4 regions of the Salinicola sp. MIT1003 genome follow, and region 2 is predicted to be linked to each of the others. Evidence: predicted binding sites of a transcription regulator. Region 2 holds the regulator's gene; each other region holds the start of a gene.
The links. Region 2 encodes LexA, which represses DNA repair genes until DNA is damaged. Its sites were predicted from a motif close to TACTGTNTANNTANACAGTA; they were not measured.
Positions count from the first base shown of each region.

Region 1: recN (DNA repair protein RecN) is a predicted target of LexA. The motif match lies at 2,233-2,252, and genes of this name have one in related genera.
Region 3: recA (recombinase RecA) is a predicted target of LexA. The motif match lies at 3,983-4,002, and genes of this name have one in related genera.
Region 4: BC443_RS14875 (putative DNA modification/repair radical SAM protein) is a predicted target of LexA. The motif match lies at 4,142-4,161, and genes of this name have one in related genera.

Region 1 is NZ_MCAP01000011.1:217,497-224,985, reverse strand. It holds gene fur (ferric iron uptake transcriptional regulator) at 1-342, shown strand, start outside; gene recN (DNA repair protein RecN) at 497-2,170, opposite strand; gene grpE (nucleotide exchange factor GrpE) at 2,402-3,034, shown strand; gene dnaK (molecular chaperone DnaK) at 3,203-5,143, shown strand; gene dnaJ (molecular chaperone DnaJ) at 5,239-6,381, shown strand; gene BC443_RS06150 (LysE family translocator) at 6,498-7,118, shown strand; gene BC443_RS06145 (formate dehydrogenase subunit delta) at 7,115-7,393, opposite strand; gene fdhF (formate dehydrogenase subunit alpha) at 7,449-7,489, opposite strand, start outside.
Region 2 is NZ_MCAP01000004.1:28,132-35,620, reverse strand. It holds gene ppsA (phosphoenolpyruvate synthase) at 1-994, opposite strand, end outside; gene BC443_RS01955 (pyruvate, water dikinase regulatory protein) at 1,272-2,105, shown strand; gene BC443_RS01950 (hypoxanthine-guanine phosphoribosyltransferase) at 2,194-2,766, opposite strand; gene nagZ (beta-N-acetylhexosaminidase) at 2,842-3,858, opposite strand; gene BC443_RS01940 (TetR/AcrR family transcriptional regulator) at 3,946-4,614, opposite strand; gene lexA (transcriptional repressor LexA) at 4,852-5,505, shown strand; gene dinB (DNA polymerase IV) at 5,525-6,598, shown strand; gene purU (formyltetrahydrofolate deformylase) at 6,616-7,464, opposite strand.
Region 3 is NZ_MCAP01000009.1:36,238-43,726, forward strand. It holds gene BC443_RS04430 (SulP family inorganic anion transporter) at 1-1,373, shown strand, start outside; gene BC443_RS04435 (universal stress protein) at 1,441-2,301, shown strand; gene BC443_RS04440 (hypothetical protein) at 2,370-2,975, opposite strand; gene BC443_RS04445 (CinA family protein) at 3,356-3,886, shown strand; gene recA (recombinase RecA) at 4,066-5,130, shown strand; gene BC443_RS04455 (regulatory protein RecX) at 5,150-5,644, shown strand; gene alaS (alanine--tRNA ligase) at 6,080-7,489, shown strand, end outside.
Region 4 is NZ_MCAP01000055.1:133,733-141,221, reverse strand. It holds gene BC443_RS14890 (sarcosine oxidase subunit alpha family protein) at 1-2,485, shown strand, start outside; gene soxG (sarcosine oxidase subunit gamma family protein) at 2,478-3,116, shown strand; gene purU (formyltetrahydrofolate deformylase) at 3,185-4,060, shown strand; gene BC443_RS14875 (putative DNA modification/repair radical SAM protein) at 4,188-5,447, shown strand; gene BC443_RS14870 (TIGR03915 family putative DNA repair protein) at 5,490-6,434, shown strand; gene BC443_RS19255 (cellulose binding domain-containing protein) at 6,712-7,489, shown strand, end outside.

The sequences.
Region 1 (7,489 bases), on a different contig from region 2:
ATGAGTGCAGAGGACGTCTACAAGGCGCTGCTGGAGTCGGGTGAAGATGTCGGACTGGCCACGGTATACCGTGTCTTGACGCAATTCGAGGCGGCTGGGCTGGTCGTGCGACATAACTTCGACGGCGGTCACGCGGTTTTCGAGATGTCCCAGGAAGAGCACCATGATCATATGGTGGATCTGGAGTCGGGAGAGATCGTCGAGTTCTATGACGAAGAGATCGAGCGTCGTCAGCGCGAGATCGTCGAGGAACACGGGTACGAACTGGTCGAGCACGCGCTGGTGCTTTATGTTCGCCCCCGCGGCTCCAAGGCCACGCGCCAGGATGGCATCAAGAAGTAAGACTGTCAGACCGTATTGCAAGACGCCGACCCGAGGGTCGGCGTTTTTCGTTTGGGTGTCTGTACAAGCCCATGTTCGGGTTGGTGTCCGGCTGCCGCCGATACCGGGTCGAATCAGTGCCTGACGGAGCGGTGTGTGACTCGCAACGTGCGAGTCAATGCGTCGAGCCTTGGCTGGCCGCCAGCATTTCGCGCGCGTGAGCCAATGTCTGGTTGGAAAGCTTCACTCCGCCCAGCATTCGCGCCAGTTCGCGGACCCGCCCGGCATCGTCGAGCTGGAACATTTGAGTCCGGGTCTCGTTGTCGCTGGAGCGCTTTTCGATATGCAGGTGCTGATGCGCCTGCGCGGCGACTTGCGGCAGGTGAGTCACGGTCATGACCTGGGCATCGCTCCCCAGCCGGCGCAGCAACTGGCCGACGATTTCGGCGGTCGCGCCGGAGATGCCGACATCGACCTCATCGAAGACCAGCGTTGCCAGCGTGCTGTGACTCGCGGCCACGACCTGGATCGCCAGGCTGACGCGCGAGAGCTCGCCGCCGGACGCCACCTTGGCCAGCGGGCGCGGGGGCTGCCCCGGGTTGGCGCTGATCTGCAGACTGACCCGATCCAGGCCGTGGGGCTGGGGTGTTTCCAGCGGCGTGACATCGACGGCGAAGCGAGCCTTGTCCATGCCCAGGAACGCCAGTTGCTCCTGAACCTGCTGGGCGAAAGCCGTGGCGGTGCGCTGGCGTGTTTCGCTGATCTGCTTGGCGGCGTCGCGGTACTGCTGGCGCAGGTCGTCGAGCCTGGCTCTCAGCGTTTCGAGATCGTCGCCGCCGCTATCGAGCGCTTCCAGCTCGCCGCTCAGCCGGCGGTGCAGGTCGTGCAGCTCTTCCGGCATGACGTGATGCTTGCGGGCGATACGATGAATCTCGCCGAGCCGTTCGTCGACCCAGGCCAGGCGCTGCGGGTCGAGCTCGGTCGACTCGACATAATAATGGAGCTCGCGAGCGGCCTCCTCGAGCTGGATCTGTGCATCGTTCAGCATCACCAGGGCCTCGGACAGGCTGCCACGGTCGCTGCCAGGCACCCGGGATAGCCGCTGGGTCGCCTGGGACAAGAGAGTCAACGCGCCGCTCTCGTCGTGATCGCAGCTGTCGGCGGCGAACTGCGCCTCGCGCAGGCTCTCCTCGAGATGCGCCAGCGTCTCCTGCTCCTGTTCCAGGCTCCCCAGCTCGTCGGCCTGCAGATCGAGCTGATCGAGCTCCTCGACCTGATAGCGCAGCAACTGGCGCTTGGCCTGACGTTCCTCGTCGTTCTCGCTACGCTCGCGATACTGTCGGCGCAATGCGTGCCATTGACGGTGCAGCTCGCCGAGCTCGGCCACCGCCTTGTTGTGACCTGCCGCATCGTCGAGCAGGCGGCGGTGAGTGTCCTCGTTGAGCAGCGCCTGGTGCGCATGCTGGCTATGCACGTCGATCAGGCATTCGCCGAGTTCGCGCAGATCCGCGATGGTACAGGGCTGGCCGTTGATCCACGCCTTGGAGCGTCCGCTGGCGGTGACGACGCGTCGCAGCAGGCAGTCGTCCGTGGCGAGCTCCCGCGCCGCCAGCCAGGCCTTGGCGTCTTCCCGCGCGGTGATATCGAAGCGGGCGCTCAGATCGGCACGGTCGGCACCATGGCGAACGCCGCCGGCGTCGGCGCGCTCTCCCAGGCAAAGCCCCAGCGCCCCGAGCAGGATCGATTTGCCGGCGCCAGTCTCGCCGGTGATGGCGGTCATGCCGGCCTGAAACTCCAGGTCCAGAGCGTCGACGATAGCGAAGTCACGAATGGCGAGTTGGATCAGCATGCTGCCTCCCGAGGTCGATGGCGGCCATACGGTGTCTGGTCGTTGAGGTGTGATCACTGACGGTCTGGTTGTTTATACAGTAGTCCAAAAACCCCTTCAATGGCTCCTGTGATCCGCTATGCGGTCGGCGCTTGAGATCTGAATCGATAGCCCCATATAGGCAGACAACTCCGACGCTTGCCGAATCACGCTTGTCGAACAATTGTCACAACACCTTGCCAGGAGAGACTCATGGCTAGAGATCCGCAGAATCCCGTAGACGAAGAACTCGAGCGCGCCGAACGCGACGGTGAACCGCAACAGCAGACTACCAATGAGGCATTGGACGGTGACCTGGAGCAGTTCGCGGAATCGCTCGAGCACGAGGCGGATGACATCGAAGGCCAGGCCAATCCCGAAGCCGAAGTGCTGGCGGCCAGAGTCGAGGAGCTCGAGCAGGCGCTGGCGGAGGCCAAGGATCAGTCGATGCGCGCCGCTGCCGAGGCCCAGAACGCTCGCCGTCGGGCAGAGCAGGACGCCGACAAGGCAAAGAAGTTCGCGCTTGAGAAGTTCGTCAAGGAGCTGCTGCCGGTGGTCGACAGCCTGGAGAAAGGGCTGGAAAGCATGCAGGAGGTCGACGAAACGCACCGCGAAGGCGTCTCCATGACGCTCAGGATGCAGCTCGACGCGCTGAGCAAGTTCGGTGTCGAGCAGCTCGATCCCCAGGGCGAACCGTTCGACCCGCAGTTCCACGAGGCGATGACGATGGTGCCCAATCCGGAGCTGGAGCCCAACACCGTGATGGACGTCATGCAGAAGGGATACACCCTGAACGGTCGATTGATCCGGCCGGCGATGGTGGTGGTCAGCAAAGCAGCAGGCTGAGACAACAGGCCGGAGAGCTGCCATCGGTGCGAGGCGATGCCATATCGGAATCGCCGAGCAAGGACTTGAAAGGCGCTTAGCAGCCCCCACATAGCAGTCAATCGCGCAGCAAAGCGCCGTCATCAAAACGAATTCAGTCGTCAACGAATAGTTATGAGGTGAGGAATTATGGGACGCATCATTGGCATTGACCTGGGTACGACCAACTCCTGTGTCGCCGTACTCGATGGTGACAAGACCCGCGTGATCGAAAACGCCGAAGGCGGCCGCACGACGCCTTCCATCATCGCTTACACCGAAGACGGCGAAACGCTGGTCGGTCAGGCGGCCAAGCGTCAGGCGGTCACCAACCCCAAGAACACGCTCTACGCCATCAAGCGTCTGGTTGGCCGCAAGTTCAAGGACGACGTCGTCCAGAAAGACATCAAGATGGTGCCTTACGAGATCGTCGAAGCCGATAACGGCGATGCCTGGGTCAAGGTCAACGACAACAAGCTGGCGCCGCCGCAGGTCAGCGCCGAAGTGCTGAAGAAGATGAAGAAGACCGCCGAAGACTATCTCGGCGAGGAAGTGACCGAGGCGGTCATCACCGTTCCGGCCTACTTCAACGACTCTCAGCGCCAGGCGACCAAGGACGCGGGCCGTATCGCCGGTCTCGAGGTCAAGCGCATCATCAACGAGCCGACGGCTGCCGCGCTGGCCTACGGCATGGATCGCTCCACCGGTGATCGTACCATCGCGGTCTACGACCTGGGTGGCGGTACTTTCGATATCTCGATCATCGAAGTGGCCGATGTCGACGGCGAGAAGCAGTTCGAAGTACTGGCGACCAACGGCGACACCTTCCTCGGCGGCGAAGACTTCGACCTCAAGCTGATCGACTATCTGGTGCAGCAGTTCAAGAGCGACTCCGGTATCGATCTGTCCGGCGACAGCCTGGCCATGCAGCGCCTGAAGGAAGCTGCCGAGAAGGCCAAGATCGAGCTCTCTTCCGCGCAGCAGACCGAAGTCAACCTGCCGTACATCACGGCTGACAACACCGGTCCCAAGCACCTGGCGATCAAGGTGACGCGTGCCAAGCTGGAATCGCTGGTCGAAGATCTGGTTCAGCGTTCGCTCGGCCCGTGCAAGACCGCCATGGAAGACGCTGGTCTCTCCAACAGCGAGATCCACGACGTGATCCTGGTCGGTGGTCAGACCCGCATGCCGCTGGTTCAGCAGAAAGTCGCGGAATTCTTCGGCAAGGAAGCGCGCAAGGACGTCAACCCGGACGAAGCCGTGGCCATGGGCGCCGCGATTCAGGGTGGCGTGCTCGGCGGTGACGTGAAGGACGTGCTGCTGCTCGACGTCACGCCGTTGACGCTGGGTATCGAGACGCTGGGCGGCGTGATGACCCCGCTGATCGAGAAGAACACCACGATCCCGACCAAGAAGACGCAAACGTTCTCGACCGCCGAGGACAACCAGACGGCCGTGACCATTCACGCGCTGCAGGGCGAGCGCAAGCAGGCGGCGCAGAACAAGTCGCTGGGTCGTTTCGATCTGGCTGACATTCCGCCGGCGCCGCGCGGCGTGCCGCAGATCGAGGTCGCGTTCGACCTGGACGCCAACGGTATCCTCCACATCACGGCCAAGGACAAGGCGACCGGCAAGGAACAGTCGATCGTGATCAAGTCCTCCGGCGGTCTCTCGGACGAAGAGATCGACCAGATGGTCAAGGATGCCGAAGCGCACGAAGCCGAGGACAAGAAGTTCGAAGAGCTGGTCCAACTGCGCAACCAGGCCGACGGCATGATCCATGCGTCGCGCAAGACGCTCGAAGAAGCCGGCGACAAGGTCGATGCCGAGGAGAAGAGCAAGATCGAGACCGCAATCAGCGAGCTCGAGGAAGCGCTCAAGGGCGATGACAAGGATGCCATCCAGGCCAAGCTGGATGCCTTGACCGAAGCCTCCGGCAATCTGGCCCAGAAGATGTACGCCGAGCAGGGCGAAGGTGCTGGCGCGCAGGCGGGTCAGCCTGGCGACGATGCCCAGTCCAGCGGTAAGAAAGAGGATGACGTGGTTGACGCCGAGTTCGAAGAAGTCAACGACGATCAGAAAAAGCAATAACCACGACGTCTGACGCCGTGTGATCGGCAGTAGCGCGGGAGCCAGAACTCCCGCGTTGCTGTTTGCACGGCGCCGACACGGAGGCGGACTCAGTAATGTCCCAACGTGACTATTACGAAGTATTGGGCGTCGACAAGAGCGCCGACGGCAAGGACATCAAGAAGGCCTATCGTCGGCTGGCGCAGAAGTACCACCCGGACCGCAATCCGGACGACCAGCAGGCAGCGGAGAAGTTTCGCGAGGTCTCCGATGCCTACGAAGTGCTCTCCGACGACCAGAAGCGCGCGGCCTACGATCAGTTCGGTCATGCCGGCGTCGACGGCCAAGGCGGCGGGTTCGGCGGAGGCTTCGGCGGTGCCGGCGCTGGTGGCTTCAGCGATATCTTCGGCGACGTGTTCGGCGATATCTTCGGTGGCGGCGGTGGGCGTCGCAATCCGAACGCGCCGCAGCGCGGCAGCGACCTTCGCTACAACCTCGAACTCGATCTCGAGAACGCGGTGTTCGGCACGACTGTCGATATCCGTGTGCCGCGCCACGTCGAGTGCGGGCACTGCGACGGCAGCGGCGCCGAACCGGGTTCCAGCAAGGAGACCTGCCCGACCTGCCACGGCCAGGGCCAGGTACGGATGCAGCAGGGTTTCTTTGCCGTGCAGCAGACCTGTCCGACCTGTCATGGCAGCGGCCAGAGCATCAAGGTGCCGTGCCGCAAGTGTCATGGCGAAGGCCGCGTCCGCGAGACGCGCACGCTGTCGGTGAAGATTCCGGCGGGGGTCGATACCGGCGACCGCATTCGGCTCAACGCCGAGGGCGAATCCGGGCTCAACGGTGGACCTGCGGGCGATCTCTACGTCCAGGTCGAGATCAAGGCACACCCGATCTTCGAGCGCGACGGCCGGCACCTGCACTGCGAAGTGCCGATCAACTTCGTCGACGCGGCGCTGGGTGGCGAACTGGAAGTGCCGACGCTGGAAGGCCGGGTCAAGCTCAAGATCCCGCCCGAAACCCAGACCGGCAAGCTGTTCCGGCTACGCGGCAAGGGCGTCAAGCCCGTGCGCGGCGGCCCGGCCGGCGATCTGCTCTGCAAGGTGGTGACCGAGACTCCGGTCAATCTCAACGAAGAGCAGAAAGATCTGCTGCGCAAGTTCCAGGACAGCCTGGGTAGCGCCAGCCGCCACTCGCCCAAGAAAGAGGGCTGGTTCGACGGCGTGAAGCGCTTCTTCGAGGATATGAAGCCGTAACGTTCCAGAGCCGGCGTTTTGATACGAGCCCAGTCCGGTATTGCCGGGCCGGGCTTCGTTTTTATACAAGCTCGCGTTAGGCTCAAAGTCACACCCTCTCGCTCGGAAATGCTTGCATGGACCTGCTGACCTTCGTTCTAGCCGCGCTCGGTTTCGCTTATCTGCCCGGGCCGGCGATGCTGTACACCGCAGCACAGACGTTGGGGCGGGGCCGCCGGGCGGGCTGGCAGGCGGTGTTGGGCGTGCATCTTGGCTGCTATGTGCATGTGGTGGCGGCGACGCTGGGACTGGCGGCGCTGTTCGCGGCGGTGCCACTGGCCTACGTGGCGATGAAGGTGATTGGCGGGATTTATCTGCTCTGGGCGGGCGTACGGCTGTGGCGTCAGGGCCTGGGCGAGGCGCCGCAGCTCGAATCACGCGCCTCCGCACGGCGAGTGCTGCGTGACAGTTTCCTGGTCGAGGTGCTCAATCCCAAGACCGCGCTGTTCTTCGTCGCCTTCCTGCCGCAGTTCGTGCAGCCCCAGGCCGATTTCGCCATGACCTGGCAGCTGCTCTGCCTGGGCGTGGTCACCAACCTGATCTTCTCCTCCGCCGACGTCGTTACCGTACTACTGGCCGCACCGCTGCGACGATGGCTCACCGCCGACCGCCGCGGCGGTTCGCGCTGGCTGCAGCGGCTCGGTGGCGGTGTGCTGGGCGGTCTGGGCGTCAATACCCTGATCCACGCCAGCCGCTAGCCCGCGTCGGAGGTCTCCTCCCAGTCCTTGACGGTCGATGACATGGTCTTCAGCCGAGCGATCGCGAGACGCGATACCGGGCTCAACTCGCCGCCATCCGTGCCGGCATAGTCGATGATCTGGCGCTTCATGCTGCGTGCCCAGAATTTCTTGAGGTGCGCGGCGACCAGATCGGCCGCCTGGGCGTCATCACCATGGTGCAGATTGTTGGCGCTGATCTGATTGACCATCTTGATCAGCGGCGTGGTTGGCCCGCCATGACCTGAATCATTCATGCTCGAATCGCTCATCTTGCGAGCTCCCTGAGGTCGAAAGAGTGGCCGACGGCGCTCATTTGAGCGCCGCCTCGGCGGATTCCAGATAACCCTGCT
Region 2 (7,489 bases):
GCCGGGCCTGGACGATGTAGAGCTTGCCGTCGTCGCCGTCACGCGCCCATTCGATATCCATCGGCCGACCATAGTGCTGTTCGATGGTCACGGCCTGGCGCGCCAGCTCCATCACGTCTTCATCGCTCAGGCAGAACCGCTGACGGTCCGCATGGGCGACATCGACGGTCTTGACCGACCGCCCCGCCGCGGCGTCATCGGTGTAGACCATCTTGATCCGCTTGGAACCCAGCGTACGGCGCAGCACGGCAGGCCTGCCGGCGGCCAGTGTCGGCTTGTGAACGTAGAACTCGTCAGGGTTGACCGCGCCCTGCACGACCGTCTCGCCCAGCCCCCAGGCACCGGTGACGAAAACCGCATCCCGATAGCCGGATTCGGTGTCAAGCGTGAACATCACGCCGGACGCTGCCGTCTCGGAGCGCACCATTTTCTGCACACCGGCGGAAAGCGCCACGTTCTCGTGAGCGTAGCCGCGGTGGACACGATAGGAGATGGCGCGGTCGTTGAACAGCGAGGCAAAGACTTCGTGGACCGCCCGCTTGACGTTGTCGAAGCCGTCGATATTGAGAAAGGTTTCCTGCTGCCCGGCGAACGAGGCATCGGGCAGATCCTCTGCCGTCGCCGAAGAGCGCACCGCCACCTTGAGATTGGGGTGCTTCGCCTGCAGCGTCTGATAGGCGTCGGCCAGCGCACTTTCGAAGGCGGGCGGCAACGGCGTGTCGATCACCCACTGCCGGACTTTCTCACCCACTTTGGCCAGCATTTCGGTGTCGTCGACGTCGAGCCTGGCGAGCTCTGCGTTGATTCGATCGTTCAAGCCGTCATGGGCCAGAAATTCGCGATAGGCATGCGCCGTGGTCGCGAACCCGCCCGGCACGGTGACGCCAGCGTCCGCCAGGTTGGAGATCATCTCTCCCAGCGACGCATTCTTGCCACCGACGCGCTCGACGTCGGACATTCCCAATTGCTCGAAAGTGATGATGAACGGTTCCAAAGTCATCTCCTGGTCGTCTCGTCCGGCCATGGTCCACGGACCTTCTTCAACGGTATATGGCGCGTTCCGCTGCACCTCGATGGGCCAGAAGCTAACAGGCGATTTTCGGCTTAGCCAGAAGTTTAAGGGCGTAGAGTTTGGAGTATTTCTACAAGAATCCCGAGGTTTTCAGGATTCCTGTAGTCAGCCACGGCAAGCCGCGCCCAGAATGCCAGCGAGTTGCCCGAACAGGGAATTTCGGCCGACAATGAGCCTTCGACACACACGGATGAATGCCATGCCCCGCACTGCTTTCTTCATCTCCGACGGTACCGGCATTACCGCGGAAACGCTCGGTCGCAGCCTGCTCTCGCAATTCGAGAATACGGATTTCATCCAGGTCACCAAGCCCTACATCGACACCCTCGACAAGGCACGTTCGCTGGTCAGCATCATCGAAGCGACCGGCGAACGCGACGGCATGCGCCCCATCGTCATCGATACCATCGTCGACCAGGCGATTCGTGACATCGTCTCCCAGGCATCGGCATTCAAGGTCGATATCTTCTCCACCTTTCTCGCTCCGCTGGAAGAAGAACTGGAGACTCATTCGACCTATACCGTTGGCCGTACGCATGCGATCGGCCGCGACGATGTCTACATGCATCGGATCGAGGCGGTGAATTTCGCGCTGGACAACGACGACGGCGCGCGCACGCACCAGTACCAGGAGGCGGACGTAATCCTGATCGGCGTCTCCCGATGCGGCAAGACGCCGACCTCGCTCTATCTGGCACTGCAGTTCGGCATCCGTGCAGCCAACTATCCATTGACGGAAGACGACCTGGACGACAACGGCATCCTCAACCTGCCGCCATCGCTGGCCAAGCATCGCCATAAGCTGTTCGGGCTGACCATCGATGCTCGTCGGCTATCGGCCATTCGTACCGAACGTCGGCCCGACAGCCGTTACTGCTCGATGGACCAATGCATGCAGGAGATCGGCCAGGCCGAAGCGCTCTACCGGCGTCACAACATTCCCTACATCGATACCACCCGCTTTTCGATCGAGGAGATCTCGACGCGGATGATGAACGAGACCGGACTGCAGAGACGATTCAGCCCGCGCTGAGCGGGCCGAATCGGAGCAGGAGAAGATTGGGAAATGGCAGCCCCCGAGCACGCCGGGCTGGCGATTCGCCAACGGGTCGGGCGTGCCGTCACATCCCCTTGGGCGCGAAGATTCCCGGCGCGTTACGCCAGTACCCCTTGTAGTCCATGCCGAAGCCGAAGACATAGCGGTCGACGACTTCCAGCCCGCAATAGTCGGCCTTGAGATCGGGGGATGCCTTGCGATCGTGACGCTTGTCGACCAGCACCGCTGTCGAAATGCTCGCCGCGCCGGCTTGCCGACAGTAATCCAGGATCGCCGCCAGTGTCGCGCCCTCGTCGAGGATGTCATCGACGATCACCACGTGACGACCGGCCATGGGCACTTCCGGCGACACCCGCCAGAACAGCTCGCCGCCTCGCATCCCGCCGCGATAGCGCGTGGCGTGGAGGTAATCGACTTCCAAGGGAAACCCGAGCCGCGTCAGCAAATGCCCGGTGGTGATCAGACCGCCGTTCATGACGCAGTAGAAAACCGGCAGCTTGTCTCCCAGTTCGCGCGTGATATCGGCCGCCATGCGGTCCAGCGCTCGCTCGACCTGTGCCTGATCGATCAGACAGTCCGCACTGTCCATGACTTCCTGCATCGAGCTCAGGGCATCGATCGGTGGGGATTGAGTCATCGTTTATGATTCACCATGCAATGAGCGGCGGCAGACCATCGGATACTGCCGCCGAAGAACGAAAAACGGTGCACGTCATTCGGATTCGCTGAGCGCTTCCAGACGTACGTGGGTGCGCCGCCACCGGGAGATGGCGGCCAGCGATTCGAGGCTGGGACGCGCGCGTGCATAGCGAAGCTTGGCGATACGCTGGGCCTGTCGGCCTTCGCAGGCAGCAACGACTTCGCGCGCCGCATCGGGCGCGTTGCAGATCACGGCCATGTCGCAGCCGGCGCTCCAGGCAGCCTCGGCCCGCTCGCGGGGCGATCCGGCGGCGTGCGCCGCGGCCATGGTCAGGTCATCCGAAAAGATGGTGCCCTTGAAACCCAGCTCCTCCCTCAGCATGCCGAGCCAACTGGGCGAGAATCCGGCCGGCCGATCATCGAAGGCCGAATAGATGACATGCGCCGGCATGATGCCATCCAGCTTGCCGGCCAGCCGGGCGAAAGGAATCAGATCGTGCTCGCGCAGCTCCGCCAGCGAGCGTGGGTCTTCCGCGACATCGAAGTGGGAATCCTGGCGCACTCCGCCATGGCCGGGAAAATGCTTGCCGATCGCCACCATTCCCGCCTCGTGGAGCCCTTCGATGAACGCGCCAGCCAAGGCTGTCACCACCTCGGGATCCGGCGAAAAACTCCGCGAACCGATGGCCGGCGACTGGTCGTCGTCGAGATCCAGAACCGGGGCAAAGGTCACATCGAAGCCGCAGGCCGCCATCTCCATGCCCAGCAGCCAGCCAGTGTCCTGCGTCAGCGTCAGCGCCGCTTCGGGAGACTCGGCGAATTGCCGCCCCAGCGTGGCCATGGACGGAATTTGTGTCACTCCTTCCTTCAATCGCTGCACCCGACCACCTTCCTGATCGATGGCGACCAGGATATCGGGACGACATTTGCGGATCTGGCCGATCAGCCGTTGGGTAGTGGCAACGTCCGGTGTATTTCGAGCAAACAACAGTACGCCGCCAACCTCTGCACGAGAGATCAACTGCCGCTCTTCATCACGTAGCCGAGTGCCTTCGACATCCAGCATGACCGGACCGAGAGGTTGAGTCATAGCAAACACCTGAGACCATTGAGCGCCCGATTCTAGACGACACGGGGGATGCATGACAGAGGCAGCCCGCTACCGGGGCCCATTGGTCTACTCGGCGGCCGAGCCGAGTTTCTCCAACGACTCGGGTAGCGGCGCCTGCATGCCGGCGACCACCACGGGACGGAGATGCCGGATCAGCTCCCGTATCGACATGTGCTCCTGGTATTCGCTGTCGGCGATATCCCGCAAGGCATCCAGGCCGGACAAGGTAAAGACCACGGTGCCCAGCATGAAATGTAGACGCCAGAATCGCTCGGCGTCGGGAAGATCCGGCGTTGCCAGACGCAGGCACCCCACGAAGCGGCGAAACGTGTCGCCATAGTGTTCCTGGATATAGCGCCGCAGATGGCCCTGGGCCTGCGCATAAGCCAGGCCCAGCAGCTTCATGAATACCTTGAGGCTGTTGCGCTCGGCGGGGACTTCCAGAACCGTGGTGGCGAGCTGTTCCAGCAGGACTTCCAGCGGCACCTGCTTGCCCTGATAGCGGGCTTCCAGGTCATCGAGCGCCGCATTCAAACGTTCCGAGAACGGATCGAGATAACGGGCAAACACCGCCTGAATAAGCGACTTCTTGGATCCGAAATGGTAATTCACCGCAGCCAGATTGACCTTGGCCCGCGTGGTGATGTTGCGCAGCGAGGTTTCAGCGAAACCCTTCTCGGCAAAAAGGACCTCCGCCGTATCGAGAATACGCGTGACGGTATCGGGTTGGGCCATGTCATACCTCGCGCCAGAAAACGGCAACCAGAGAACAGCGACTTAGAACGATTATGATTCTAATCATTCCGCAACGGACGGCACAATCCAGCATTTGATCGGGCCAGGGCCACGCGGCTGCCAACGCGAGCCGCGAAGGACTTCCCACGCCGGCAATGACTGGATACAATTCCAGGCTGTATACATGAACACGCCTGATCGATGACCATAACGATGACACAGGCCCGGGAGAAACCAATGGCGAGACCGCTCACCGCACGGCAGCAAAACGTCTATGACTTCATCGTCAAGACAATGAGCGAATTCGGCTACCCCCCGACGCGGGCCGAAATCGCTCGGGCCCTGGGCTTTCGCTCTCCCAACGCTGCCGAGGAACACCTGCGGGCGCTGGATCGAAAAGGCGTCATCCGCATGATCCCCGGGACTTCCCGCGGTATCCGGCTGCCGGCCAATGGCAACGAAATCGAGCCCGCGGAGTCCCAGCCCCAGTCTCCCGGCTTGCCGATCATCGGCAGCGTGGCCGCCGGTAGCCCGATTCTCGCCACCGAGCATATCGATCGCTACTGCCCATTGCCGGCCGACTACTTTTCACCCAGTGCCGACTACTTTCTTCGCGTGCGCGGCCTCTCGATGAAGGATGCCGGCATCTTCGACGGCGACCTGCTCGCCGTGCACCGCACCCAGCAGATACGCAACGGCCAGATCGTCGTCGCCCGGATAGACGACGAGGTCACCGTTAAGCGCTTCCAGCGCGAGGGCAGTCACGTCACGTTGAGCGCCGAGAATGCCGACTTCGCGCCGATCGTGGTCGATCTCGAACACCAGCATCTGGAGATCGAGGGGCTGGGGGTCGGCGTCATCCGCGGCGGCAACGGCTCCGGCCTGCATTGAGGCGCCCGCCTCCGGTTCCATGCGCAAGATTCTGCATGCCGACTGCGACTGCTTCTATGCTGCCGTGGAAATGCGTGACAATCCTGCCCTGAAAGATATTCCCCTGGCGATCGGCGGTAGCGCCGATCGACGCGGCGTCGTCGCTACCTGCAACTACCCGGCCAGAAAGTACGGCATACACTCCGCGATGCCCACGGCGAGAGCGGTGCGTCTCTGCCCGCAATTGAAAGTGCTGTCGCCAGACTTCAACAAGTATCGCGAAGTCTCGCGACAGATTCAGGCCATCTTTCACGAGCTGACGCCGCTGGTCGAGCCGCTCTCCCTCGACGAGGCCTATCTCGACGTCACGGCGGTCACCCAGTTCCAGGGCAGCGCTACCTGGATGGCCCGCTGGCTCAAGCAAGAGGCGCTCGCGCGAACGGGAATCGTCGTCTCGGTCGGCGCCGCACCCAACAAGTTTCTGGCCAAGATCGCCAGCGACTGGGACAAGCCCGACGGCCTGTTCGTGATCCCGCCGGAGGAAACGGAGTCTTTCATCACCGACCTCCCCGTCAAGAAGCTTCACGGTGTCGGTCCGGCGATGGCCGCCAAACTCGATGCCATGGGAATCGCCAGTTGCCACGACCTGCGAACCCAGCCACTGGACCGGCTACTGGATCAGTTCGGCAAGTTCGGCCGGAGACTGTACGAGCTGGCTCACGGTATCGACGAGCGGCCGGTCAACGTCTCCCGCGAACGCAAATCAGTCAGCGTCGAAACCACCTACGACCACGATCTTCCCGGTCTCGCCGATTGCCACCTGGCGCTGGAGCCTCTGATCGAGAAGCTCCACGACCGCCTGGCACGGCACGGCGACCCGGCCATTGCCAAGCAGTTCGTCAAGGTACGTTTCAATGACTTTGCCAGCACGACGCAGGAGACAGGCGCTCGCGGTATCGTCCACGCACGGTTCCATGAACTGCTGAAGAGCGCCTGGCGTCGGGGAGAGCGGCCGGTTCGGTTGCTGGGCGTGGGGGTACGCCTGATGCCGGAACCGGACCAGCGCCAGCTCGGGCTGTTCGACGACACCGATCCCGGCTCGGTGTCGCCTTGAGCCTCAAGCAATAGGCATCACGAGAACACCACGGTCTTGTTGCCGTGGATGAGTACTCGATCCTGCAGGTGCCAGCGCAATCCCCTAGAGAGCACCGATTTTTCCACGTCACGACCCAGACGCACCAGGTCCTGCGGCGTATGGCAGTGCGATACGCGCTGGATGTCCTGTTCGATGATCGGCCCTGCATCGAGTTCTTCGGTGACATAGTGGCAGGTCGCGCCGATCAGCTTGACGCCACGTTCGAACGCCTGATGGTAGGGCTTGGCGCCGGCGAAAGACGGCAGAAAGCTGTGATGGATATTGATCACGCGGCCGGCATAGCGCTGGCAGATATCCGGCGGCAGGATCTGCATGTAGCGGGCAAGGACCACACTGTCCGCTTCGGCCTCCTCGATCAGGCGTTCGGTACGGGCGAAGGCGGGAGCCTTGTCCCGAGGGTCGACCGGCACATGATGGAACGGGATGCCGTGCCACGCCACCAAAGGCCGCAGGTCCTCGTGATTGGAGATCACACAAGGAATATCACAGTCGAGCTCCCCGGCCGACCAGCGGTAGAGCAGATCGACCAGACAGTGGGATTCCCGCGACACCATGATCACCACTCGCGGGCGATGGGCGGAATCGCTCAGTCGCCAGTCCATCTCGAACTCACCGGCAATGGGCGCGAATGAAGCCCGGAAAGCGTCGGCACTCAAGGCGTTGGACTGGATATCGTAACGCATGAAAAAGCGCCCCGTATCCAGATCGGAGTGCTGATTGGCTTCGATGATCGAGCCGTTCTGGGCAGCGATGAAACCCGACACACGCGAAACGATACCCACGCGATCGGGGCAGGAAACGATCAAACGGTAATTGTGCGGCATGGCTCTCGGAAATACTCTTTGCAAA
Region 3 (7,489 bases), on a different contig from region 2:
GCGTCGATCCCAAGATTGGTCTCTATGCATCGTTTTCCATGGCGGTGGTGATCGCTTTTGCCGGCGGTCGGCCGGGGATGATCTCTGCCGCCACCGGCGCCACGGCGCTGTTGATGGTGACCCTGGTGCGCGATCACGGTCTGGAGTACCTGCTGGCGGCAACGCTGCTGACGGGGGTGCTCCAGATCGTGTTCGGCTATCTCAGGCTGGGCGAGCTGATGCGCTTTGTGTCGCGCTCGGTGGTCACCGGTTTCGTCAATGCCCTGGCCATCCTGATCTTCATGGCGCAGCTGCCGGAGCTGACCGGCGTGACCTGGCATGTCTACGCGATGACGGCGGCCGGGCTCGGCATCATCTACCTGTTTCCGTACCTGCCGGTGGTCGGCAAGATGTTGCCATCGCCGCTGGTATGCATCGTGGTGCTGACGATCGTCTACATGGTCAGCGGCATGGATATCCGTACTGTGGGCGACATGGGCGAGCTGCCGGATTCCCTGCCGGTGTTCCTGTGGCCCGACGTGCCGCTCAATCTCGATACGCTGATGATCATCCTGCCGTATTCGCTGGGTATCGCCGTCGTCGGCCTGCTCGAGTCGATGATGACTGCAACGATCGTCGATGAACTGACCGATACCTCGAGCGACAAGAACCGCGAGTGCAAGGGGCAGGGCATCGCCAACATCTTCTCCGGCCTGCTCGGCGGCATGGCGGGCTGCGCGATGATCGGCCAGTCGGTGATCAACGTGAAATCCGGTGGACGCACGCGTCTCTCCACGCTGGTGGCCGGTGTCTTTCTGCTGATTCTCGTCGTCTTCCTGGGCGACTGGGTCTCGCAGATTCCGATGGCCGCCCTGGTCGCGGTGATGATCATGGTTTCGATCGGGACGTTCAGTTGGGAGTCGATCGTCAACCTGCGCCGCCACCCGATGTCGACGAACATCGTCATGATCGCCACCGTCGCCGTCGTCGTTACCACTCACAACCTGGCGATCGGTGTGCTGGTCGGCGTGCTGCTGGCGTCGCTGTTCTTCGCCAACAAGGTGGGGCAGATTCTCTACATCGGGAGTCGCATGGACGATGACGGCAAGACGCGCAACTATGAGGTCGTGGGACAGGTGTTCTTCGCATCATCGACCCGCTTCAATGCCGGCTTCGATTTCAAGGAGGCGGTCGAGCGCGTCACGATCGACGTTTCCCGCGCCCACTTCTGGGATATCACGGCGGTCGAGGCGTTGGACAACGTGGTGATCAAGTTCCGCCGCGAAGGCGCCGAGGTCGAAGTGGTGGGCATGAATCAGGCCAGTGCCACTCTGGTCGATCGTTTCGGGGTGCATGACAAGCCGGATGCCGTAGAGAAGCTCATGGGTCACTGACCCCGATTATCGGGCCGAGCTGGCCCGCTTTCGATCATCAACCAAGAACGGCTGAAAGGAGAATCCCATGAGTGAACGTCAGGTTCTGGCCTGCATCGACGATTCGCGTCACGCTTTCGCGGTGTGCGCCGCGGCTTCCTGGGCCGCCGAACGGATCGGCGCCCCGCTCGAGCTGATGCACGTGCTGAGCAAGGCGCCATGTCTCGGCGCTACCGATGCCAGCGGGCAGATCGGACTCGGAAGCCGCGAGCACCTGCGCGAACAGCTGACCGAGCTCGACGAGCAGCGTGCCAGGCTGGCTCAGCAGCACGGTCGCGAATTGCTGGAAGCCGCCCGCGGCCAGGCCGAGCGCCTGGCCCCGAATACCACGGTCTCCACTGCGCTGCGTCACGGCAATCTGATCGAATCCCTGGTCGAGCGTGAGCCTCAGGCACGCCTGGTCGTGCTGGGCAAGCGCGGCGAGTCGGAGGATGAAACGCTAGAACATCTCGGCGGCAATCTGGAGCGGGTCGTGCGCACGCTGCATACCCCGATTCTGGTGACGCCTCCGGAATTCCAGCCGCCCTCGAGACTGCTGCTGGCTTTCGACGGTGGCCGGACGACCCGCAAGGGCGTCGAGATGATCGCCGAGAGCCCGCTGCTCAACGGTCTGATCTGTCACGTGATCATGGTCGGGGCCGGTACCGACGATCAGCGAGCCCAGCTCGAGTGGGCGCTGAATCGGCTTCGCGAGGGGGAAGTCGACGCCCAGGGCACGATTCTGGCCGGCGACGTCGACGAGATGCTCGCCGACTACGCCGACCAGCATCGGATCGACCTGATGATCATGGGAGCCTACGGCCACTCGCGGATTCGCCACCTGCTGGTCGGCAGCACCACGACGGCCATGCTGCGCCATGCGCGGACGGCAACGCTCATTCTGCGTTGATATTGGTACCGCACTGACTGGGGTACCTGTAACCGACCGATCGCCACGACGCTCGTCGTGGCTTCCGATCAGACGTCGTGGCGGGAGGGCGGCGCCGGCTGATGTTGCAGAAAGCGCGACAGCCGCTCCGCCTGACTCTCGCCGACCTGACACAGCTGCCAGGCGATTTCGGCGTACTGCATGAGTGTCGGCAGCATTAGCTGCAGGCGATGTGCGTCGTTCTCGTGGCGCTGTGCCTCGGCGTCCAGCCATTCGAAGAGTTGCGCCAGGCGAGTGTAATTCACGTCACCCCGGCCGCTGTTGCCGCGCAGGGCATCGACCGCCAGACAGCGCATGACGCTGCGCTTGTTGGGATCGAGACCCTCCTTGTCCAGCAACGCTTCGGCATGCTGTACGAACTGGCTCATCAACTGGGACAGTTCGGCCGCTTCCAGCTGGCGGCGCACCGCATCCTGGCTTTCGATCAGCGCCTGCTGCTGGCGCGTCAGCCCTCTCACCAGAATCACCAGTTGCACGCAGAGCCAGCCGGCCAGTACCAGCGTCAGTAGATACAGGCCCAACGGTGCCAGCGCATCGGCCGGCAGCGGCCAGCGCAGGTCGCTGGCGAGCACGCCGCCAGCGGCCAGCGCCAGCAGCATGATGATGATCAGAGCGATGGAAATGCCAGATTTCATGCGATGTCCATAAAAGAGGGGCGTCTAGAAGAGGGCGCCTAGAAGAGAGACGTCGTCTCCATGACGCTTTATCGGCGCTGGATGGCGATCCTTGAGCATTGTCTAAAATGGGTCTTCATGCGTCCCGTACAGGGAGGCATTGCACACGTGGCCAATTCGAATGTGGGTCCATCCTCTGCATTGCACGAATGCCGATTCTCCGCATACTGAATGGCAGTCGGCTTCCTGCGGTCATTCGGCGCTTTCATTCAGATACGATCATCCGGAGAGCGTTTCGAGAATCGTGCCGCCGATAGGACAACCATTGTCATTGACAGAAGCGTGTCGGGATTAGAAGAAGCGTGTCGGGATTAGAATCGGGATTAGAAGAAGGAGAGGTCATGTCACTGGAATCCACGGTGCCTTCCGAGGTCCAACTGGGATGCGACGAGCTGTCCCGGCGTCTGGGCGAAGCCTGTCTGGCACGAGGCGTTCGGGTGACAACGGCGGAATCCTGCACCGGGGGCGGCGTCGCCAGCGCCATCACCGCGATCGCCGGTAGTTCCGCTTATTTCGAAACCGGTTACGTGACCTATTCCAATGCCGCCAAGCAGCGCCTGCTGGGAGTCTCGAACGTGACGCTGGAGACGCACGGCGCCGTCAGCGAGGCGACCGTGCGCGAAATGGTCGCTGGCGCCTGCCGTGACAGCGGCGCGGAGCTTGGCGTTGCGGTCAGCGGCATTGCCGGCCCGGAGGGTGGCAGCGCCGAGAAGCCGGTGGGTACGGTGTGGTTCGCCTGGGGCGATGAAAGAGACCAGCATGTACGCTGCCTTCGCTTGCCCGGCGATCGCCAGGGCGTGCGTGAGCTGGCCGTGTCGGTGGCACTGGCCGGGTTGATAGAATTGCTGTCGCAAAGTGGCCCTGAGGCATGATCCGCATCGGCGACGACGCTGACGTCGCGACCGTTATCAGAACTTGATCGAAAAACTTCGAACGGGGATAGGCGCGCGACGGTTTTTTCGCCATACTACTGTCTAATCATACAGTATGTGAGCCGAGCGCCGTGACCGGCGTTGCCCCGTCTCACCCTGCGCATTCATAGGAGACGTTCATGGCACAGGACGAAAACCGCAGCAAGGCACTCAATGCGGCTCTGTCACAGATCGATCGCCAATTCGGCAAAGGCACCGTGATGCGCCTGGGTGACACCCCGCGTACCGCGATCCCGGTAGTCTCGACGGGCTCTCTGGGGCTGGATATCGCACTGGGTGTCGGCGGCCTGCCTTACGGCCGTGTCGTCGAGATCTTCGGCCCGGAATCTTCGGGCAAGACGACGCTGACGCTGTCGGTCATCGCCCAGGCGCAGAAGGACGGCAAGACCTGCGCCTTCATCGATGCCGAGCACGCACTCGATCCCAGCTACGCCGAGAAGCTGGGCGTCAATCTCGACGACCTGCTGGTATCGCAGCCCGATACGGGCGAGCAGGCGCTGGAAATCTGCGACATGCTGGTGCGCTCGGGTGGTGTCGACGTCATCATCATCGACTCCGTGGCGGCCCTGACGCCGCGTGCCGAGATCGAAGGGGAAATGGGCGACTCCCACGTTGGTCTGCAGGCGCGTCTGATGTCACAGGCGCTGCGCAAGATCACCGGCAACATCAAGAACGCCAACTGCATGGTGGTGTTCATCAACCAGATCCGCATGAAGATCGGTGTCATGTTCGGCAGCCCGGAGACCACCACCGGTGGTAACGCGCTGAAGTTCTACTCCAGCGTGCGCCTCGATATTCGTCGCATCGGCTCGGTCAAGCAGGGCGACGAGGTCACCGGCAACGAGACCCGGGTCAAGGTGGTCAAGAACAAGGTGGCGCCCCCGTTCCGGCAGTCCGAGTTCCAGATCCTGTACGGCAAAGGCATCTACCACGCTGGCGAGGTCATCGATCTCGGCGTCCAGTGCAATCTGGTGGACAAGGCCGGTGCCTGGTACAGCTACAAGGGCAGCAAGATCGGTCAGGGCAAGGCCAATGCCGCGCAGTATCTCGAGGAGCATCCCGAGACGATGACCGAGATCGAAGACCAGATCCGGGCCCAGCTGCTCGCCACGCCGACGACGCAGGAAAAGGCGCCCGAGGCTGCCGCTGCCGAAAGCGACGACGCCAACGATTCGTTGCTGTAAGGCTTTCCGGGAGCTACGGATGTTCGGTAACGGCGGCGGCGAGCCCTCAGGCGGCGCCAGGTCCCGCGAGGTCTCCCCCCGGGACATGGCTATCCAGTATCTGGCCCGGCGCGAGTACTCTCGCGCCGAGCTGGTGAGCCGGCTGAGCGCCAAAGGCGTCGACGGCGACGATATCCATCGCGTGCTGGGTGATCTGGCCGATGAAGGTCTGCAGTCCGATGCACGCTTTGCCGAAATCTTCGTGCGCTCGCGTATCGCGCGGGGGCAGGGGCCGGTCAGGATTCGCGTCGACATGGGCCAGCGCGGCATCGCCGAATCGCTGATGATGTTGGCTCTTGAGGCGGAGTCCCCCGATTGGCGGAGCCTGGCTTGCGAAGCACTGGCCAAGCGTTTCGACGGCCCTGGCGCAACGCCACGGGAACGCGCCAAGCGCGAGCGCTTTCTGGCCGGGCGCGGCTTCGAATTCGATCAGGTTCGCCACGCCATGAGGCATGCCTGGAACGACGGAGCGTGATCTTCGGTTCCTGAAGTTCGGCCTTCTGGATCTCTTTCGCGGGGTCGCTCACAGCCTCGTGCCACTGGTTCAAAGCGGCACGATATCTCGAACGTTCCACCGCTTCTCTTCCCGCATCTGCTCTCCTCCCCACGCCATCTTCGGATGCCTCGTCTTCCGGTTTCCCGTCAGGCCGGCGAACCGTCTCCGGTACGTCTGATATCGCTTTTCCCGGCGAAACGCATCCGGTTTCTTCGGCGACTGGCAGCGAAGAGGCCGAGTTGTCGAATCCCGCCGACAGTGGCGTCGCACTCGACAGACTATCGGCCCTCCACGTTATACTAATGCGCTTTGCGATGGCCGGAGAGGTGTTGATAGCGCCTTTCCGTTGCCGGATTTTGCGTCGCCACGTGGTCTGCTAGCCGCCGTGGACGCGCCTATCGCCACGGATTGTTTATGAAAAGTGCAGATATCAGACAGGCTTTCCTGAGCTTCTTCGAGGAGCGCGGACACACCATCGTGCCTTCCGCCTCCCTGGTGCCGGAAAACGACCCGACGCTTCTCTTCACCAACGCTGGCATGGTGCCGTTCAAGGATGTGTTCCTTGGTCGGGATCCGCGTCCTTACGTGCGTGCCACGTCGGCACAGCGCTGCGTGCGCGCCGGCGGCAAGCACAACGACCTGGACAACGTCGGCTACACTGCCCGCCATCACACCTTCTTCGAGATGATGGGCAACTTCAGCTTCGGCGACTATTTCAAGGCCGATGCCATCCGTTATGCCTGGACGTTCATCACCGAAGTGCTGGGTTTGCCCCAGGACAAGCTCTGGGTCACCGTCCATATCAGCGACGATGAAGCGGCCAGAATCTGGATCGAAGACATCGGCGTCGATCCGGCGCGTCTGTCGCGTCTGGACGAAGACAACTTCTGGCAGATGGGCGACACCGGCCCTTGCGGACCCTGCTCGGAAATCTTCTACGATCACGGTCCCGAAGTCTGGGGTGGCCCGCCGGGCAGCCCGGAAGAGGACGGCGATCGCTATATCGAAGTGTGGAACCTGGTTTTCATGCAGTTCGACCGTGACGCCTCCGGCAAGATGACGCCGCTACCCAAGCCGTCGATCGATACCGGCATGGGCCTGGAGCGCATGGCGGCGGTGATGCAGGGCGTGCACTCCAACTACGAAATCGATCTGTTCCGGAACCTGTTGAAGGCCGCGGCCGAGCTGACCGGCCACGGCGATATCAAGACGCCTTCGCTGCGCGTCATCGCCGACCATATCCGCTCCTGCGCCTTCCTGATCGTCGACGGCGTGCTGCCGTCCAACGAAGGGCGCGGCTACGTGCTGCGTCGCATCATTCGCCGTGCGATACGCCATGGTCACAAGCTGGGCGCCAGCGAGCCGTTCTTCCACAAGCTGGTCGCGGCGCTGGATGCCGAGATGGGCGAGGCCTATCCCGAACTCCATCAGGCTCGCGATCAGATCGAACGCGTGCTGCTAAAGGAAGAGCAGCAGTTTGCGCGTACCCTCGATCACGGCATGGGGCTGCTCGAAGAGGCGCTTTCCGCGCTGGAAGGCAATGTCCTGGCGGGCGAGACGATCTTCAAGCTCTACGATACCTACGGCTTCCCCTACGACCTGACCGCGGACGTCTGCCGCGAGCGTGGTGTCACGCTCGACGAGGCCGGCTTCGAGCGTGAGCTGGAGGCGCAGCGTCAGCGCGCGCGGGCCGCCAGCCAGTTCGGCGGCGACTACGGTGCCGCGCTCGAACTCGAAGGCAGCACCGAGTTTACCGGTTACGACCGTCTCGAGGATTCGTCGACGGTAACGGCGATCGTCGATGAAGAGGGCAATGCCCTCGAC
Region 4 (7,489 bases), on a different contig from region 2:
CAGCGGCGCCCGCGTCATGCTCTGCGACGAACAGGAAGAGCTGGGAGGTTCGCTGCTGGATAGCCGCGAGACGCTCGACGGCCTGCCGGCGCCGGAATGGGTATCGCAAGTGGTCACCGAGCTGGCGGGAAGAGAGAACGTCGAGCTGCTGCCCCGAACGACCGCCAACGGCTATCACGACCACAACTTCGTCACGCTCCACGAGCGTCGCACCGAACATCTCTCGGATACCGCGCCCGCCGTGAACCACCGTCCGCAGGCGCGCTCTCGGCTGCATCGCGTGCGCGCCAGGCATGTCATCCTGGCGACGGGCACCCATGAGCGTCCGCTGGTCTACGGCAACAACGACGTCCCCGGCAACATGGTCGCCGGTGCGGTGTCCACCTACATTCGACGTTTCGGCGTCGTACCCGGCCACAAGCTGGTGCTGTCGGTCAGCAACGATCACGCCTATCGCACGGCGCTGGACTGGCACGAGTCCGGTCGTGAAGTGGTGGCGATCGTCGATGCCCGCGCCACTTCTCAGGGTGAACTGGCTGAACAGGCCCGCGCCCAGGGGATCCGGATCATCAACCAGAGCGCCGTCATCGAAGCCAAGGGCAGCGATCGCGTCACGGCGGCTCGCATCGCCAGGGTCGATCTGGATGCGTTCTGCGTTCTCGGTCACGAAGAGACGTTGAGCTGCGACACCATCGCCAGCTCCGGCGGCTACAGTCCCGTCATTCATCTCTCCTCCCATACCGGAACCCGGCCCGTATGGCGTGACGACGTGCTGGGCTTCGTGCCCGGCGACGTCAAGGGCATGACATCGGTGGGTGGCGTTCACGGTGTCTTCGCCCTGAAGGCAGTGCTCGAGCATGCCACCGAAGGGACTCGCCGCGCGCTGGAGGCCATCGGGTTCGACGGTGCCTCGTCCGCACCCGGGCTGCCTGACGTCGCCGAACGGCGCGAGGCCCCGGCCTGCGCGCTCTTCCAGGTGCCCCACGTGAAGTCGGCCATGCGAGCCCCCAAGCAGTTCGTCGATCTCCAGAACGACGTCACTGCCGCGGGTATCGAACTGGCCACGCGCGAAGGGTTCGAATCGATCGAGCACGTCAAGCGCTACACCGCGCTGGGCTTCGGCACCGATCAGGGGAAACTCGGCAACATCAACGGCATGGCAATTGCCGCCCGTTGCCTGAAGCGTTCGATCCCGGAAGTCGGCACCACCGTCTTCCGACCCAATTACACGCCGGTAACCTTCGGTGCCATCGTCGGCCGCCACTGCCGGGAGCTGTTCGACCCTGAGCGCTACACCGCCCTGCACGCCTGGCATGTCGAGCATGGCGCGGAATTCGAGGACGTCGGCCAGTGGAAGCGCCCTTGGTACTTTCCACAAGTACGCGCCGGAGCCGTCAGCGGCGAACGCGAGAGCATGGCAGAAGCGGTGGCCCGCGAGTGTCTGGCGGTGCGCGAGAAAGTCGGCATCCTCGATGCTTCTACGCTCGGCAAGATCGATATCCAGGGGCCGGATGCGCGGGAATTCCTGGGCCGGGTGTACACCAACAAGTGGGCCAAGCTGGCACCTGGCCGCGTGCGTTATGGCCTGATGTGCAAAGACGACGGCATGTTGATGGACGACGGCACCACCAGCTGCCTGGCCGAGAATCACTTCCTGATGACCACCACCACCGGTGGCGCCGCCGGCGTGATGGAGTGGTTGGAGCTGTGGCATCAGACCGAATGGCCGGAGCTCGAGGTCTACTTCACCTCGGTGACCGACCACTGGGCGACCATGACCGTCACCGGGCCACAAGCGCGCAAGCTGATGTCGGAGGTGACCGACATCGATCTGTCCCCGGATCAGTTCAAGTTCATGGACTGGCGCGAGGGCAACGTTGCCGGCATTCCGGCTCGCGTATTCCGGATCTCCTTCACCGGCGAACTGGCCTACGAGATCAACGTCCAGGCCAACTATGCGATGCCGGTCTGGAAGGCCCTGTTCGAGAAAGGCGACAAGTACGGGCTGACCCCCTACGGCACCGAGACCATGCACGTGCTGCGCGCCGAGAAAGGCCTGATCATCGTCGGCCAGGACACCGACGGTTCGGTCACGCCCGAGGATCTGGGCATGCAGTGGGCGGTGGGCTACGACAAGCCGTTCTCCTGGATCGGCAAACGCGCGTTGACCCGCCCTGACACGGCGCGAACCGACCGCAAGCAGTTCGTGGGGCTCAAGCCCAGGGATCCCAAGGTCGTGCTGGAGGAAGGCGCGCAGATCGTCTTCGATCCCGAGCAGAGCATTCCGATGACGATGGTCGGCCACGTCACCTCCAGCTACTACAGCCCCAACCTCGGTCACGGGTTTGCCCTCGCCGTCATCAAGGGCGGCCGCGATCGCCTGGGGCAGACGGTCTATCTGCCGATGAAGGATGGCGTCGTGCACGAAGCGGAAATCGTCAGCCCGGTCTTTATCGATCCCAAAGGAGAACGTCAGAATGTCTGAGATTCGTGAATTCGACTGCCGGCCGAACGATCAGACCGGTGCAGAGTCGCCCCTCGCCTGGTCGTTTCAGCGCGGTCCGGCGCCCGCCGCGGACGCACAGGCCGGGGTGACGCTTCGGGAATCCGCCTTCATGGGCCATCTGATCCTGCGGGGCGGCGCCATCGTCCTGGATGAGGCCGTGCGCGAGGTGCTGGGCATCAACCTGCCGGCGCGGCCCAACACCCTGGCCGTGGATACCAAGGGCGAGCGTTCGATCCAGTGGCTATCGCCGGACGAGTGGCTGATTCTGGTTCCCGGCGGCGAAGAGTTCGTGCTGGAGAAGGCGCTTCGCCATGCCCTGGGGCAAGCACACTTCAGCCTCGTCAATGTCAGTGGCGGTCAGACCGTCATCACCTTGCGCGGCCCCAAGGCACGCGAGACGTTGAAGAAGTCGACGCCCTACGACGTTCACCCGTCGGCGTTCCCGGTCGGCAAGGGCGTTACCACGATCTTCGCCAAGACCTCCCTTATCTTGCGCCAACCCCAGGCGGACTGCTGGGAGCTCATCGTGCGCCGCAGTTTTGCCGACTACGTCTACCGATGGCTCCTCGATGCCGCCGCAGAGTTCGGTGTGACGGTCGAGCGTCGATGAGACAGAAGGCCGATGTGCAATCGGCCTTCCTATACCCAGGAGCCCCGTCAGTGGAGAACAATAAAGCGATGAACAACAAATCGACGAACAACAACTGGATCCTCACCGCCCAGTGCCCCAGCCGCCTGGGCACCATCGATGTCGTGACGCGCTTTCTCAAAGAGTCACGCTGCTATGTCAATGAAATCAGCTCGTTCAACGACGCGCCAGCCGAACGCTTCTTCATCCGCGTGGCCTTCCAGCCGGACAGGACGCTGACGTTCGACAAGGACCGCTTTGCGGAATCCTTTGCGGCGAGAGCGCAGGAGTTCGACATGACGTTCGAGCTCAGCTCCAGTGCCGAGCGAATGAAGACCGTCATCCTCGTTTCCAAGGCGGATCACTGCCTCAACGATCTGCTCTATCGCTATCGGACCGGCCAACTGGCGCTCGACGTCAAGGCCATCGTGTCCAACCACCCGGACCTGGAACCGCTCGCCAGGTGGCACAACATTCCGTACCACTACCTGCCGGTCACCCCCGAGACCAAGACAACACAGGAAGCGCAGATTCGAGCGGTGATCGATGACATGGACGCTGACCTGATCGTTCTCGCCCGATACATGCAGGTGCTTTCACCGCAGCTCTGTGACGCCCTGAATGGGCGCGCCATCAATATCCATCACTCGCTTCTCCCCGGCTTCAAAGGCGCCCGGCCCTATCACCAGGCGTATGAAAAAGGGGTAAAGCTGGTCGGCGCCACGGCGCACTATATCAATAACGATCTCGACGAAGGCCCGATCATCGCCCAGGGTGTCGAATCGGTGGATCACGCCTACTTTCCGGAAGATCTGGTCAACAAGGGCCGGGATATCGAGTGTCTTACGCTGGCTCGCGCGATTCAGTACCACACCGAAAGACGCGTTTTCCTCCATGCCCAAAAGACCGTCATTCTCAGCAAGTGACAGCACTCGTCATGGAGGATGACTGAAAGACGCTTGGTACCTCTGAATCCGACAGACCTTGCCCCTGTGCCACAACTCGAATACTGTACACAAATACAGTATTCGAGACGGATCACAGGGTCGCCGCATGGAACTGATCGACAAGCTTTCCATCCTCGCCGATGCCGCCAAGTATGACGCTTCCTGCGCCAGCAGCGGCGCACCCAAGCGCTCGTCACGGGGCAAGGCGGGGCTCGGGTCGTCATCCGGCATGGGGATCTGTCACAGTTTTACCCCGGACGGGCGCTGCGTCTCGCTGCTCAAGGTGCTGCTGACCAACTTTTGCCTGTTCGATTGCCAGTACTGTGTCAATCGACGCTCGAGCAACGTGCCGCGGGCGCGCTTCACGCCGGAAGAAGTCGTCCGATTGACGCTATCGTTCTACCGCCGCAACACCATCAGCGGGCTTTTCCTGAGCTCCGGCATCATTCGCTCCAGCGACTACACCATGGAGCAGCTGATTCGCGTGGCCAGGCTGCTGCGCGAAACGCACCAGTTTCGCGGCTATATCCATCTCAAGGCGATTCCGGAAGCGGATCCCAGACTGCTCGAGGAGGCCGGACGCTACGCCGACCGGCTAAGCGCCAACATCGAGCTGCCGACGCTGACCAGCCTGAAGACGCTGGCCCCGGAAAAGGAGCTCGGCACCATCCACGCCGCGATGGGCCACATTCGCCAGGGAATCGACGCCACCAACGACGACATCGCGCGAGATGCCAGGCACCTGCCGCGCAGCGCCAATCCGAAGCGCATGGCGCCGCGCTACGCGCCCGGTGGCCAGAGCACGCAGATGATCGTCGGCGCGGATGCCACCGACGACCGCACGATCCTCCAGTCCGCCCAGCATCTCTACCGGAATTTCCGTCTCAAGCGCGTCTATTACTCGGCGTTCAGTCCGATTCCCGAACGCCCTGCCGGGCTGCCCCAGGCTGCGCCGCCGCTGCAGCGGGAGCATCGGCTGTATCAGGCCGACTTTCTGATCCGCAGCTACGGCTTTCAGGCCGAGGAGCTGCTGAACGCACCGGGCAATCTGGATCTGGAGATCGATCCCAAACTGGCCTGGGCGCTGGCCCATCGCAATGACTTCCCGGTGGATCTCAACCGAGCCGAACCGGCCATGATCGCCCGCGTCCCCGGCATCGGTTTGCGCAGCGTACAGCGGCTGGTCGATCTGCGACGGTTGCGGCGCATTCGCTATCAGGACCTGGTGGCGCTGCGCTGCCGGCTGGACACCCTGCGGCCCTTCGTGGTGACGCAGGACTACCGCCCCACCGATGCCGATCGAGACAGCACCCGGCTGCGACAGAACCTGACCGCGCCGCAGCCGTCCCAGATGGCGTTGTGGTAGCACCGAATAGAATATTGGAGATAGCACGAAGGAGATCTCGTCATGCACGGTGTCTCAACGCTCCCGGCGTCATGCGTTGCCTGGGCCGACGATTTCGATGAATGGCGGCAGCAGGCGCGCCAGTTGCTCCAGGCTGGCATCCCGCCGCCTCGCGTGACCTGGCACGATGGCGAGGCGCGCCACGACGACCTGTTCGCGTCACCGACGATATCCGAGCGACCGTCAAGCCCGGAGGGCGCTTCGACACCGATAAGCATCGGTCGCGACCAGTTGGCGCTGCTTCGCAATGCTGCCCGCTATCGCCCCCGCGGGAGCGAACAGCCACGCTGGCCGTTGCTGTATCGGGTTCTGTGGCGAGTGGTCCAGAGCGATGCGACGGCCATGCATCCCGCCGATGAGGATGGCCGCGTGCTGCACCAGCGCTGGCATGCGATCAAGCGGGAAGCGCATCACATGCACGCCTTCCTGCGGTTTCATCGTCGCGACGATGCGCACGGTGAACGCTATGTCGCCTGGTTCGAGCCCGCGCATGAGATCCTCGATCTAGGCGCGGAGCACTTTGCCGATCGCATGGGCGGCTCGCGCTGGATCATCGCCACGCCGGGAGGTGGCGTCAGCTGGGATGGCACGACCCTCGACTACCGCGCCCCCTGCCCCGAAAACTGGACCCGCGAAGCACGGGCGGCCGCCAATCGTTCCAATGCCGACGAAGAACATGCTCTCTGGCGGACCTATTTCGTCAGCACGTTCAACCCGGCGCGTCTCAACCACAAGGTGATGACCCAGCACATGCCACAGCGCTTCTGGCGTCATCTCAGCGAAGGCGACCTGATCCCGACGATGGAAGCGAAGGCGCGCCACGGCGGCCAGCGCCTGGCGCAGGAGACGAGCGTGGGTCAGCGCCAGGGGAAGACGCTGAGTGTAAAGCTGCCCGCCGACGCCACCCGCCTTCCCAGCCGTCAACGAGATGACGCGCCAACCGATTGATAGGGCGAAATGCCATCTCAATTAGCGCTTTCTTATTCAATCCATTTCTCGAACTTGCTGCATATTGGCGGCGTTTCGCTGATCGATAGCGACCCGCTGGGCGCTGTTTCCTGTCGCCATCCTGCCATGGGATAGCGGCGGGCCAGCGGTGAGCGTTCGCTCGCCTCGAAACGATGACCGCAGCCATGGAGGCTCGGTCCCACCCTCCGCAACGATGGATGTTACGGCTACGTCATCGCAGGACGCATCGACACGACACTCGTCATGAGATGCCTACATGAATGCCTCCTTCTTGATCGATTACCGCCTGTCCAGCGAATGGAACGGGGGTTTTACGCTCGAAATCTATCTGACCTACCAGGGTTGGGAACCGCTCGATGGCTACCAGCTCGATTTCGGCCTCGATGCCGAGCTGAATACGCTCTGGGGCGCCGACCGCTACGAGACGACGGATACCGGTTACCGGATCGAGGACAGCGGGCAGCTCGTTCCCGGCGAGACGGTACGCATCAAGCTCAAGGCGCTGGGCGACGACACGGTGATGCCCCTCGCCCCCACGGTAAATGGCGTGGCCGCCTCGCTGACCGAAGGCGCCCGGCTGCTGACCGAAGCGCTTACGCCGCCCGATCTGCTGGGTGACGACTATTCGTTCGTCGACAACGCCATCACAGTGGATGACGGCATCGACGCCGCCACGCTCAACGCACTCATCGCCGCCGCGCCGGAAGGCGCCACGATCCATCTCGCGGCCGGACGCTACCTGCTCGACGAATCGCTCGTCATCGAACGCTCCGATGTCACCCTGGCGGGCGCCGGTTCCGACGACACCACCCTGGTATTTACCCGGCAGGCACTGGAAAGCGATACGAAAAATGCCATCCGCATCAGCGGAGACGAGGGCGAGACCGTCGCCAGACTCGCCAGTGACGTTCAGCAGGGCGATACCCGACTCACGCTGAGCGAAGGACACGGCCTCGCGGTCGGCGACACGATCCGGCTGGCCCAATCGAATGACGTCGCGTTCCTCGACGCCATCGGCGACAGCGAATGGCGGG